One region of the Sphingobacterium sp. B29 genome, then DNA from elsewhere that is predicted to be linked to it. Evidence: riboswitches for the same ligand, from Rfam matches in the RefSeq annotation. Region 1 holds a riboswitch; each other region holds the start of a gene.
What was found. A riboswitch is a leader RNA that binds a small molecule or an ion and turns the genes downstream of it on or off. The one in region 1 is predicted to bind S-adenosylmethionine.

Region 1 (4,215 bases):
AGCGGATTCTCGCGCTCCACGTGACGGTAAATTCATCGAACGTATTGGTTCTTACAACCCAAACACAAATCCAGCAACTATCGTTTTGGATTTTGAAAAAGCTTTGGATTGGATGAATAAAGGTGCTCAACCAACTGACACTGCTCGCGCTATCCTTTCTTACAAAGGTGTTCTTTACAAAAAACACTTGCAAGGTGGTGTGAAAAAAGGTGCTTTTGATGAAGCTGCTGCTGAAGCTAAATTTACAGCTTGGACTGAAGCTAATGATGCAAGAATCTCTGGTAAAAAAGATGGTTTAGCACAAACTAAAGCTGAAGCTAAAAAAGCTGCTTTAGTGGCTGAAGCTAAGAAAAAAGAAGAAAAAGCTGCTGCTGTAGCTGCTAAAAATGCTCCTGTAGCGGAAGAAACTGCTGCTGAAGAGACTGAAGCTCCTGCATCAGAAGAAACTGAAGGTTAATTCTTTCATAAAGTATTCGAGAAAGCCGACTCAATCTTGAGCCGGCTTTTTTTGAAACAGCCAATAGGCTAATGGTTTGCCAAATCATGTCTCACAGCTAATCGCTAAATACGAAATATATGACTATTGATCAAAGCTTTTACATCGGTTACATCAGTAAAACAAGAGGTCTTAAAGGAGAAGTACAACTATTTTTTGAATTCGAGGAATACGAGAGTTTGAATATCGATGTTGTCTTTGTGGAAGTGAACAAAAAGCTTGTTCCTTATTTTGTTGATACCATTAAATTTCAAAAAAATAGTACAGCGTATGTGACATTTGAGGATGTGGATCATATCGATAAGGCTCAAGTACTTGTACGTAAAAAGCTATATCTTTCCAATGATAAGATGCCCGAGCGCGATCCAGATGATTTTAGATATACTGATTTAATCGGTTTTTTAGTGATTGATGAAAACCATGGTGAATTGGGGCAAATAACAGATGTTCAGGAATTCCCACAGCAATTTGTCGCTTCGGTAAATATGGACGGTAAAGAACTGATGTTCCCATTGTCCGATGATTTAATCTTAGGAATCGATGGCGAAGAGGAGATCATTGAAGTTGAATTGCCAGAGGGCTTGGTGGATCTTTATAAAGAATAAGCATATCCCCAAGCTTATTCAAATAAATAGCGGTATACGAACTATTGCAGTAATTTCTTATCTTGGTCTGTATATTATTACTGGCCATAATTATTGATTTATTTTGAAACCGTTATTACTGCTGCTATTCCTATTCTCGTTGTCTTCTTGTGCTTTCTTTGGGAAGAAAAAGGACTTTCCTGAAGGCAATTACCAAATGATATTGGGCTATTCAAATGAGGAGTATCATAAAGTAAAAAGAGAATCACCCCAAAATGTGGAGGCAGATGTCTATGGTAATGACCCGACGATATATCGGTCCTTTCTCTCCCTCCGTGATAAAGATAAGTTTGTGATGGCGATCGATGATATCTTACTCTACGGTAAGTATAGATTTAACGGCGATCGATTAGAATTGACCGATGAGAAAAAGGGTAGTCTCGCTTTGGATATTGTTAAGGTAAAAAACGATTTTGTTCAGCTGAGAGGTGATTTTTCACAGTTTAGCTCAGCACGTGTACCCACTAGCGAAAAACTTTATATCAACTTTGTGTTAGATAAAACCCCTATCCGGGAGACTCCGAGCAAATTTGATAGCCAGGTAAATCTATGGCGAAATGCCCCTGTAAAATCAGAAAGTGAAGAGGAGATAAAAGCCAGGGCATTGAATTTTGTAGATTATTCTATCGCTTATTTCCAACACATATCAAGTTCAGGCACACATCACGATTATCGAATGGATGGTGTTGAATCACCCATTATGTATGCTGAGAATGGCATTGTGCTCAAGGCATGGGCAGATGTACCCGATTCTTGGAAGGAATTATTTTACAACGAAAAAAATGCATTAGTCGCCTACCAATATTTATTTGATGGTTTTAAATATGGATCGAAAGAGGAGTACCATGTTAGGGGACTCTTATTGATCACGTTTTATCTCAAAAATCTGCGGAATTCCCTAGCAACGAATCTTTAGCCAATCCTGTTGTGGCGTAGTCAGTCTCTTCGCGGTCGATGATCCTCGATCGTTAATTTTATCTGTTTTTTTAGAGCCTTTTATATTTGGTGGAGCCTAAATTCCTGTTGTTGCCTGGGAATGAATCCGAAGCCGTATTTATTGCAGTCTTTTTGTCGCTATTTTTGCCTTTTCGAAAAAATATTTTTGTCGTTTGATTTTTTAAAACGATATTAGCAACGCTTATAGAGAAAGGCCGAGGGACTAGACCCGTTGAAGCCTTAGCAACCTGTATTGTTCAAGGTGCTAAATTCTACCCTACTCCATGTGGGAAAGATAAGTTACATGTAGATAAACGATTCCTCGACGTGTGCGTTTCGATGTAAGCCAACCAAACTAAAAACAGTTTTTTAATGAAGATTATCGATCATATCCAGAATGCCAAAGGAAAAACATTGTTTTCTTTTGAGCTATTGCCACCGGCGAAAGGGCAGGGCATCCAAAGTATTTTTAAAACCATGGATGAACTGATGGAGTTTAAACCTCCTTTTATCGACGTAACCTACCATCGGGAAGATTATATCTATAAAGAGCATGCGAGTGGATTACTGGAACGCGTTTCCTATCGTAAACGTCCTGGGACAGTGGCGATATGTGCTGCAATCATGAATAAATATAAAGTAGATGCGGTGCCCCATTTGATATGTGGTGGTTTTACAAAAGAGGAAACTGAAAATGCATTGATCGATTTGAACTTCCTGGGGATAGATAACGTCTTGGTATTACGGGGCGATGCACGTAAGGGCGATGCCGATTTTATACCGACCGAAGGTGGACATGCCTTTGCAACAGATCTATTGGAACAGGTAACTGATATGAATAAAGGAAAGTATCTGCATGAAGACATTATCACATCGGAAAAGACTGATTTTTGCATCGGTGTAGCGGGTTATCCCGAAAAGCATTTTGAATCGCCAAATTTCAATACTGATTTTAAATACCTGAAACAAAAAGTCGATATGGGAGCAGAGTTTATTGTGACTCAGATGTTCTTTAATGTTGAAAAATACAAGGAGTTTGTAACAAAATGTAGGGACAACGGAATCCATGTCCCTATTATTCCAGGGTTAAAACCACTGACAACGAAAAAACAGTTGGTGACCTTACCAAGGATATTTCATTTAGATATTCCGGAGGAACTGAGCGATGCTGTTTCAGCATGTAAAACGAATGCCGACGTCAGACAAGTAGGTGAAGAGTGGTTGGTGCAGCAATGTCAGGAGCTAATTAAATTTGGCGCTCCGGTTTTACATTTCTATACGATGAGTAATCCTGGTCCAACAAAGAAGATTGTTGAAAAACTAGCCTAACTCATAAAAATAAAACGAAAAGGGAGCGCATAAGCTCCCTTTTTTTATGGTAGTATTCGTTGTGAAAGCCTAAAATATGTCCAGAATTTTGATCGTGTGGTTTAGGTCGATCGCTATATTTAGGGTTTAATAGCCTGTTTATAGTCAGATACTTGTGTTAAATAGTGTTAATTAACTTATTGGAGTCAGGATAACTTTTTAACTTAAAGTGCTAAAAAAGATTTTAACAATAGACCAAATTGACCTTATGACGTACACTAGATTAAATTCTCTACTCGGCTTTGCTTGCGGACTAATTGCTACATGTGTATATATCTCCACCGTTGAAAAGACGGTAAGCTGGTGGGATTGTGGTGAATTTATTGCCTGTGCCTACAAGCTGGAAGTGGCACACCAACCGGGAGCACCATTATTTCTTCTTATTCAGAATATATTTTCCAACCTGGCTTTGGGTAATGCAGGTAAAATCGCCTATTGGATGAATATTGGATCCGCAATCTGCAGTGGGCTTACTGTTACATTTTTATTCTGGACAATAACAGCAATTGCCAAAAAGATACTCAACAGGCAAGAGAAAGTTCAATTATCGAATTATTTCCAAATTTTTGCTGCGGGCTTAGTTGGTGCAATGGCTTTCTGCTTCAGTGATTCATTTTGGTATTCGGCTGTTGAATCCGAGGTATATGCGATGTCTTCATTGTGTACTGCGATTGTTTTTTGGGCAATTTTAAAGTGGGAAGTCCGTGCAGATGAGGAAGGTAGCGATCGTTGGCTGGTTTTTATTGCTTTTGTTATGGGCCTTTCGATCGG
Region 2 (4,215 bases), 1.9 Mb from region 1:
CATTTTTTTTATTGGCAGATACCACATTTTTTCCCGATTTCAAGGCACGAACAGTTAGTTGATAGGCTGCTTCGGCATCATCTATTAGTTCGACAACAGTATTAATTTCTGGGTCACCTAAAATTGTTTCGGCATCGGTAGAAAATAGATCTGCTGGTAGCGAGCGCTTTTTATCTCCGTTTTTAATGACAAATTTTTTGATTTCCAGATTAAGGTTTTTGGTTTTGATGATATCGTAAAGACCTTGGCCTACTACACCAAACCCAAACATCCCTATTGTTAATTTATTACTCATATCTCTTCTTAAATTCTCTTATATATTATTTATTCTCTTATACTAATTCGTTGATGTATTCTTTTTGTTTCCGCAGAAAGCTGCTGATGATTTTCGTGAGTTTTTTTGTTTCGATCAAAAACCCATCGTGGCCATAAGTAGATTCGATCTCCTGATAGTGGGCATTCGGAATATGTTGAGCGATGAATTGTTGCTCTTGTGGAGGAAACAACAAATCTGTATTGACGCTCAGCACTAAAGTTGGACAGTCGATGCTCGCTAAAGCGGATTCGATAGATTTTCTTCCACGACCTAAATTATGGCTGTCCATTGCTTTGGTTAGGAAGTAATAGCTGTACGCATTATAGCGTTTTACCAATTTTTCACCCTGATAGTTTTGATAGGAGGATGCTTTATAATGATCGAGTTTTTCGTTATCATACTCCTTTTGTGTGTTGGCATACGTTGTATAGTTGCGGTAAGACAACAGTGCCATAGCGCGTGCAACTTTTAAACCCTTAGCTCCGCCATCGGGATGATTCGCATAAAAGGTTCGATCAGTAGTAATGGCAAGACGTTGACTTTCATTGAATGCAATACCCCATGCTGAATGGACGGCATTTGTTCCAACGACGATTAGATGGTTGATGGCTATACTGCGTGATACGGCCCATTCCAATGCTTGTTGACCGCCCAATGAGCCCCCAATAAGGATCTCTATTTGTTTGATATCCAGGTGGTCTGCAAGAAATTGATGGGCTTTGACCAAATCCCTTACTGTAAATTCAGGAAAAGATAAGTAGTAAGGTTGTCCAGTAGCAGGGTTTATAGATAGCGGATTACTGCTATTATATGCTGATCCGATGACATTGGCGCAGATAATAAAATAATCGTTTGAATCAAATAGTTCACCTGTTCCAAAAAGACCTGACCACCAATCCAGTACATCCGCATTGGCCGTTAGTGCATGGCAAACCCAGATCACATTACTGCGATCTGCATTGGGTTTGCCAAATGTTTCATAACTGATTTGTAAATCAGTAAGCTCTCTTCCATTTTCAAATACAAAAGGCTCCGGGTGCAGATAAATATGCTTACTCATTTTACGTTTACGTTTTAAGCCGAAAAAATCTGATTATTTAATTTTATCAAAAGCTTGTTGTAAATCAGCTTTGATGTCATCAATATGTTCTATTCCTACAGAAAGACGTAATAAACCTTTGAACACTCCGGCATTGGCTTGATCTTCATCACTCAATTGTTGGTGAGTAGTCGCTGCTGGATGGATAATCAATGACTTCGTATCACCGACGTTGGCCAGGTGACTGATCAATTCTAAGCTGTCGATAAAGCTATTGGCCTTTTGTGCTGCGTCACCTTTGAGCTGGAAAGAAAGCACTGCACCATAGCCATTTTTAAGGTATTTTTGTGCGTTAGCGAAGCTCGGAGAGCTTTTTAAGCCCGGATAGTTTACTTTTTCTACCTGTGGATGCGCCTCAAGCCATTTAGCTACCTCTAAAGTGTTGTCTACATGGCGTTGCACCCGTAAAGACAGGGTTTCAAGCCCTTGTAATAATAAGAATGAATTGAAAGGAGAGAGTGCTGGCCCGAAATCCCGAAGCCCTTCCACACGTGCCCGAATGGCAAATTGAATATTTCCAAACGGTCCGCCTTCACCGAAAACTTCGGAAAAAACTAAGCCATGATAGCCTTCAGATGGTTCGGAAAATTGAGGGTATTTTCCATTGCCCCAATTGTAGTTTCCGCCGTCGACGATGACACCACCAATGCTTGTACCATGTCCACCGATCCATTTAGTAGCCGATTCAACCACCACATTCGCACCATACTCCAAAGGTTTAAATAAATATCCCCCAGCTCCAAAAGTATTATCGACGATTAACGGTAAGTCATATTTTTTTGCTACTGCAGCAATTTTCTCAAAGTCTGGAATATTGAAACTTGGGTTTCCAATTGTTTCAACATAGATGGCCTTTGTTTTATCATCAATGAGGGCTTCAATTTTATCTGCCTCGGCGTCCGTTGCAAATCGAGCTTCGATGCCCAGACGTTTAAAAGAAACTTTAAACTGGTTGAATGTACCGCCGTATAAGTTGGATCCGGCAACAAAATTGTCACCACTTTCCAAGATATTATTTAATGCAATAAACTGTGCCGCCTGGCCAGATGCAACAGCAACAGCCGCGACTCCACCTTCCAGTGCCGCAATACGTTGTTCGAAAACATCCGTGGTAGGATTCATAATCCGTGTATAAATATTGCCGAACTGCTTTAATGCAAATAAGTTTGCGCCGTGTTCGGCATTTTCAAATACAAAAGATGTTGTTTGATATATAGGAACTGCTCTAGATCCCGTAGTAGGGTCAGCGACTTGGCCAGCGTGAACCTGAAGAGTTTCGAATTTTAAATTTTTGTTTGAAGACATAATATATCAGATTTTAAGGGTTCAAAAAGAAATTGCTAAGTAAAAAGAGAAGCATACACACCTCCTTGAAGGGTCTGTTAAATCTTTATCCAAGAAAAAGGAAATGATTCTTAACAAGCGTGGAAGTGCATATGCATACGCATTCGCATCAATACAGTTGTATGATGGCTTACACTTTCGCTTATCGTGCGGCTCACTTGTGTTGAACCTGAATTTTTAATGGACTTCAGTAGTTTAATAATCATTGTCTTATGTTATTTATATGCTCCAAAACGATATTGTTTTGGACAGGAATTGGCACCTTTTCAAACAAATTGAAGGTTGCCAGTGGGTCATTGAGCCAGTCTCTCGCCACTTCTTTATAAATCAAGACCTACTGATTAAGGGAGGTGTTGATTAGAAATCTTCTTTCGAAGACGATACAAATATAAACTCTTTTTTTATTAAAGCAAAAGAAAAGCTGTTTTTTAGTTAAAGGAATTTTGAATAACATACGGATCGGATCGCATATTGTTCGATGAAACTTGATAAGTAACTGCCAATCGGGTATTATGATTTCTTTAAGTTGATCCGTTCTGCAATTTGATTTAAATCTGTTAAAAGAGGTTTAAGTGCATCAATTCTACTATGGATGTCATACGTCAGGTGGCGATTCGTCTTTTTGCTTAACGATAGCGAAAGACCCACCAAATGGGAGTTGACCTGATAAGAGAGTGCCTGAAAATGGTGTATATGTGACCAATCCATCCATTTGTGTTCGGGTTCTTTTTTCATTTGATTGATAGCGTCTGAAAACAGGGCCATGGCAGTCTGCGCTTTTTTGCGAGCCAGCCGTATATCAAACGAACTTTGTCTCTCGTCCGACAGACGGTTATTGATGATCTGGAAATAATGTTCGTTGTAAAGAGATACCTCTTTTGCCAGCTGAACCATGCCTGTGCTCTGGCGTACAGGTATCAAGAAATAACCTGCTATAGCCAAGAATGCTCCAATAAGTGTAAAAAGCATTCGGCTGCCTAAAATGAGATTGATATTGCCTTCAAACAAATTGAGTGCAATCACAATTCCCAAGGTAATAAAGATGACACTGACCATATAATTAGATCGATTGAATAAAAAGAATCCGAAAAGACCTAATGCAGCTATGGTAAGAAGAGCCGGGAGAAAATGAATAGCAATTAAGCAGAATATGCCAACGATTATACCCGAGAATGTGCCTACAATACGCTCTATATTACGCTTTTTTGTCATTGAAAATGCTGGTCTGGCAACAATAGCGATCGTCAGTAAGATCCAATAGGTATATTTAAAATCTAAAAATAAAATACCGATCAATGCGCCTGTTCCAAAAAGAAGAGCCATCCGAACGGCAAATCGAAAAAGCGGGTTATTCAGATGGAGTTTACTTTTTAGATCAGCAAGATTGCGCAAAGGTCGATTGATAAATTGTTGGTACTCACTGCTGTCAATCTTATCCTGGATTTCCTGATTTTGA
Region 3 (4,215 bases), 1.1 Mb from region 1:
TAGTCTCACATTATCCGAATGACGGTTTTTGTTTTGAACCAAGGTCCAATAAAGAAGCCCTAGATGAAATTTCATCTAGGGCTTTATCAATATAGTTTAAGAATTATTCTGCTCTTAAGATTTTCGCAGCCTCAACCATCGACTCTAAAGCCGCTTTGGTTTCTGGCCAAGCACGAGTTTTCAAACCACAGTCAGGGTTAACCCAAAGTTGTTCTGCTGGAACTACTGCTTTTGCTTTACGCAATAGATCTACCATCTCATCTTTGCTTGGAACACGTGGTGAGTGAATGTCATAAACACCTGGACCAATATCGTTTGGATATTTGAAATCACCAGCGAAAGCATTCAACAATTTCATTTGAGAACGTGAAGTCTCAATTGTGATGACGTCAGCATCCATTGCAGCGATATCTTCGATTACATTATTGAACTCAGAGTAACACATGTGTGTGTGAATCTGTGTATCGTCTTCTACATTTGATGAAGAAACACGGAAAGCACGTACTGCCCAGTTCAAGTAATCTTTTTGATCAGCTTTACGTAGCGGTAATCCTTCACGGATTGCTGGTTCATCGATTTGTATAATTTTGATACCTGCTTTTTCCAACGCTTGTACTTCGTCTAAGATCGCCAATGCAATTTGGTAAGTCGTTGTTGAACGCGGTTGGTCATTACGTACGAAAGACCATTGTAAGATGGTAACCGGACCAGTCAACATACCTTTAACCGGACGGTTAGTCAATGATTGAGCGTATGAAGACCAACGGACAGTCATATCTTCAGGACGGTATACATCACCATAGATAATCGGAGGTTTTACACAACGTGAACCATAGGATTGTACCCAACCGTTTTGTGTAAATGCATATCCAGCTAGTTGCTCACCGAAGTATTCAACCATGTCATTACGTTCGAACTCACCGTGAACCAATACATCGATATCCAGTTGCTCTTGAAGACGGATTGTATTTTCAGTTTCTTCAGCAATTGCTTTATCGTACTCTTCCTGTGTGATCGATCCCTTTTTCAGATCAGCTCTCCATTTACGCACATCTTTTGTTTGTGGGAAAGAACCGATTGTTGTCGTAGGGAATGCTGGCAAGTTGAACTTCGCTTGTTGCGCTGCTTTACGGTCAGCAAATGCTGAAGTACGTTTCGCATCGTCATCAGTGATATTGCTTGTACGTGTTTTAACCTCTGGTTTGTGGATCAGTGGAGAAGTACGACGGCTTTCAGCTGCAGCTTTGTTCGCTTCGAAGCGTTTTGCTGTTTCAGCATCAACTTCACCTTCTGCTAATACGGCTAAGTCTTTTACCTCAGCTAATTTTTGTTTAGCAAATGCTAACCAGTTTTTTACTTCAGCTGGTAGCGATTGCTCATTGTGTTCATTGTCTAAGTCAAAAGGAACGTGCAACAATGATGAAGAAGGAGCTACCCAAACACGGTCTTTTCCTAATGCATCAACAGCTTGTTTGATTTTAACCAATGATTTTTCGTAATCATTTTTCCAGATGTTACGGCCTTCAACAATACCCAAAGATAATGTTAATGAAGCAGGAACTTTAGCTAGTACCGTATCCAATTGGTTTTCACCGCGTACCAAATCCAAATGTAAAGCATGGATAGGTAGGTTAACTGCGATATCTTCGTTATCTTTTAAAGCTTCGAAGTAAGTCGTCGCGATTAATTTGATATTTTTTGCAGCTGCAGCTAATTTTTCGAAAGTGGGTTGATATAAAGCTTTTACTTTAGCATCTAAATCCAATGCTAAGAAAGGCTCGTCAATCTGAACATATTGCGCACCGGCCTCAGCTAGTTTAGCTAATATTTGCTCATATACTGGAACAAGTTTATCCAATAAATCGATGCGGTCGAAGCCAGCTTCTTTTTCTTTACCGATCAAAAGGTAAGTGATAGGACCTAATAGAACTGGTTTAGTATCGATGCCCAATGATTTTGCTTCGTTATATTCATTTAAGAACTTTTCGGACGTCAATTTGAATTCTTGATCTTTTGTGAATTCTGGCACCATATAGTGGTAGTTGGTATCCAACCACTTGGTCATTTCCATTGCAGTCACGTCGATTCCTTCTTGTTGGAAACCACGCGCCATGGCAAAATATAGATCTAAGCTGTAATTGTTGTCTACTTTATTCAATAAAGAATGGTAACGAGCAGGAATTGCACCAACAGTAAGGGTTAAATCCAATACTTGATCGTAAAAAGAGAAATCATTGGAAGGGATCAAATCTATTCCAGCATCTTTTTGTGTTTTCCAATTGCCTTCACGAATTTTTTTTGCTGTGTCCAATAATTCCTCAACAGAAGATTTTTTAGCCCAATAGGCCTCATTGGCTTTTTTCAATTCGCGGAACGCGCCCACACGAGGGTAACCTAAATTGTTAGTCAATAACATAATGAATGTTTTTAATATTTCTTTTTCAACTATATTTCTTGCTAGAGAGAGAAGGACACACTAGAATTCGGTGACTTCGGCTTATCATTCCCATATCAAGTAGGGTAGAATTTAGCACCTTGTCAAGGGACAGGTTGCTAAGGCTTCATCGGGTCTATTCCCTCTGCCTTTCTCTATAAGCGACGCTAAGTTAGAACATTTCTTTTTGAAATGCAAATTTTTTATAAAAGTGCGTCAATTTTTTATATTCTACTAAGGATAAAATTGTTTTGTTCTTTTCTTTTCATCCATGATTTAGTGTATGCCATGTTTCAATACGCCGTGTAGCATAAAAAATGGGGAATGACTGTTTCTCATTCCCCATTCTTTTAGCTCACCAAAAGTTTGTAACCTTTTCCGTGCACATTGACAATTTCAACTTTACTATCTTCTTTTAGATATTTACGAAGTTTACTGAGAAATACATCCATACTTCTACCTGTAAAGTAGTTGTCATCATGCCATATTTTTAATAAAGCTTCTTCCCGGGTCAGCACATCATTTTTCTTTAAACAAAGCAAGCGTAGTAGTTCCGCTTCTTTGGTGGATAGTTTTTGCATCTGTCCTTTGTAAGAAATTTGCTGACTTGTATAATCAAAGAAATAATCACCAATTTCAAATTTATCAGCAACCACTTCCTCTTCTTTGTCTCGAACACTGCGTTTCAGCAAAGCATTGATGCGGAGCAATAATTCCTCCACTCGAAAAGGCTTTGTGATATAATCATCTCCCCCTAATTCAAAGGCTTCGGTTTTATCTTCCATCATCCCCTTTGCTGTGGCAAAGATAATAGGAACAGTATTGTTTGTTTTTCTGATTTCACGTCCAACTGTAAATCCGTCCTTTTTTGGCATCATGACATCGAAAATACAGAGGTCGTAGTTATTTTTTTTGAATTGAGAAATCGCTTCATCTCCATCTGTGCATAATGTGACGTCAAATTTTCCCTTTAATTCGAGATAGTCTTTTAAAAGATCCCCCAAATTAGGATCATCTTCTGCTAATAATATCTTTTGCATAATGATTATATTAATTTTCACCAATGTCCCTTGATGCTGATAAATCAGCTTTCCTCAACCTTTGAAATTTTTTAAAGAGGAAATATACAAAAAAGGAACGTTTTATTTTTTAATAGGCAAAATTACTTCAAAGGTCGTGCCCTTATCTTTTTCACTTTTAACTGTAATTTTTCCGTTCAGCCTTCTCAGGATGTCCTGGACATAACTTAAGCCAAGACCAAATCCTTTGACATTATGAACATTTCCAGTTGGAATACGGTAGAACTGGTCGAAAATCTTTTGCAGGTGATCCCGACTCATCCCAATACCGTTGTCGGCAATGGTGATAACAATGGTATCACCAACATTTTTGGATTGAATATTCACATGCAGATCTCCTTTGTTGTACTTAATTGCATTATCCAGTAGATTATAAAATACATTTGAAAAATGCAGCTCGTCACCAACAACAACATCTTTCGCCGCCGCTAGATCTATGGAAAATTTTCCGCCGATATTTTGCATCCTTAACTGCATACTGTCGGTAACTGCTGAGACAAGATCATTAATATGCACATCCACCTGGTCTAACTTTAATGTTTCCTTTTCCAATCGGGCTAGGTCAAGCACACGTTCGATGTGATTTCCGAGTCTAACATTTTCGTCGTAGATGATATTAGCCAATTTCTGAACGCGCTTATGGTCGGCATTGATGTCTGGATCTTTAAGTGACTCGCTGGCAATCATAATTGTTGCAACAGG

Region 2: it holds a riboswitch for S-adenosylmethionine, as region 1 does, so the genes downstream of both, BV902_RS18340 (O-acetylhomoserine aminocarboxypropyltransferase/cysteine synthase family protein) here and metF (methylenetetrahydrofolate reductase [NAD(P)H]) in region 1, are expected to answer to the same signal.
Region 3: it holds a riboswitch for S-adenosylmethionine, as region 1 does, so the genes downstream of both, metE (5-methyltetrahydropteroyltriglutamate--homocysteine S-methyltransferase) here and metF (methylenetetrahydrofolate reductase [NAD(P)H]) in region 1, are expected to answer to the same signal.

What each region holds. Positions count from the first base shown of each region.
Region 1 covers NZ_CP019158.1:6,199,637-6,203,851, reverse strand. Annotated here, with positions in the region: gene BV902_RS26455 (30S ribosomal protein S16) at 1-457, shown strand, start outside; gene rimM (ribosome maturation factor RimM) at 577-1,101, shown strand; gene BV902_RS26445 (hypothetical protein) at 1,205-2,056, shown strand; SAM riboswitch class I at 2,276-2,378, shown strand; gene metF (methylenetetrahydrofolate reductase [NAD(P)H]) at 2,449-3,405, shown strand; gene BV902_RS26435 (glycosyltransferase family 117 protein) at 3,653-4,215, shown strand, end outside.
Region 2 covers NZ_CP019158.1:4,270,713-4,274,927, reverse strand. Annotated here, with positions in the region: partial or broken gene BV902_RS18350 (homoserine dehydrogenase) at 1-295, opposite strand, end outside; gene BV902_RS18345 (homoserine O-acetyltransferase family protein) at 333-1,376, opposite strand; gene BV902_RS18340 (O-acetylhomoserine aminocarboxypropyltransferase/cysteine synthase family protein) at 1,410-2,720, opposite strand; SAM riboswitch class I at 2,976-3,088, opposite strand; gene BV902_RS18335 (FUSC family protein) at 3,270-4,215, opposite strand, start outside.
Region 3 covers NZ_CP019158.1:910,433-914,647, forward strand. Annotated here, with positions in the region: gene BV902_RS03820 (hypothetical protein) at 1-3, shown strand, start outside; gene metE (5-methyltetrahydropteroyltriglutamate--homocysteine S-methyltransferase) at 104-2,416, opposite strand; SAM riboswitch class I at 2,495-2,598, opposite strand; gene BV902_RS03830 (response regulator transcription factor) at 2,785-3,474, opposite strand; gene BV902_RS03835 (sensor histidine kinase) at 3,577-4,215, opposite strand, start outside.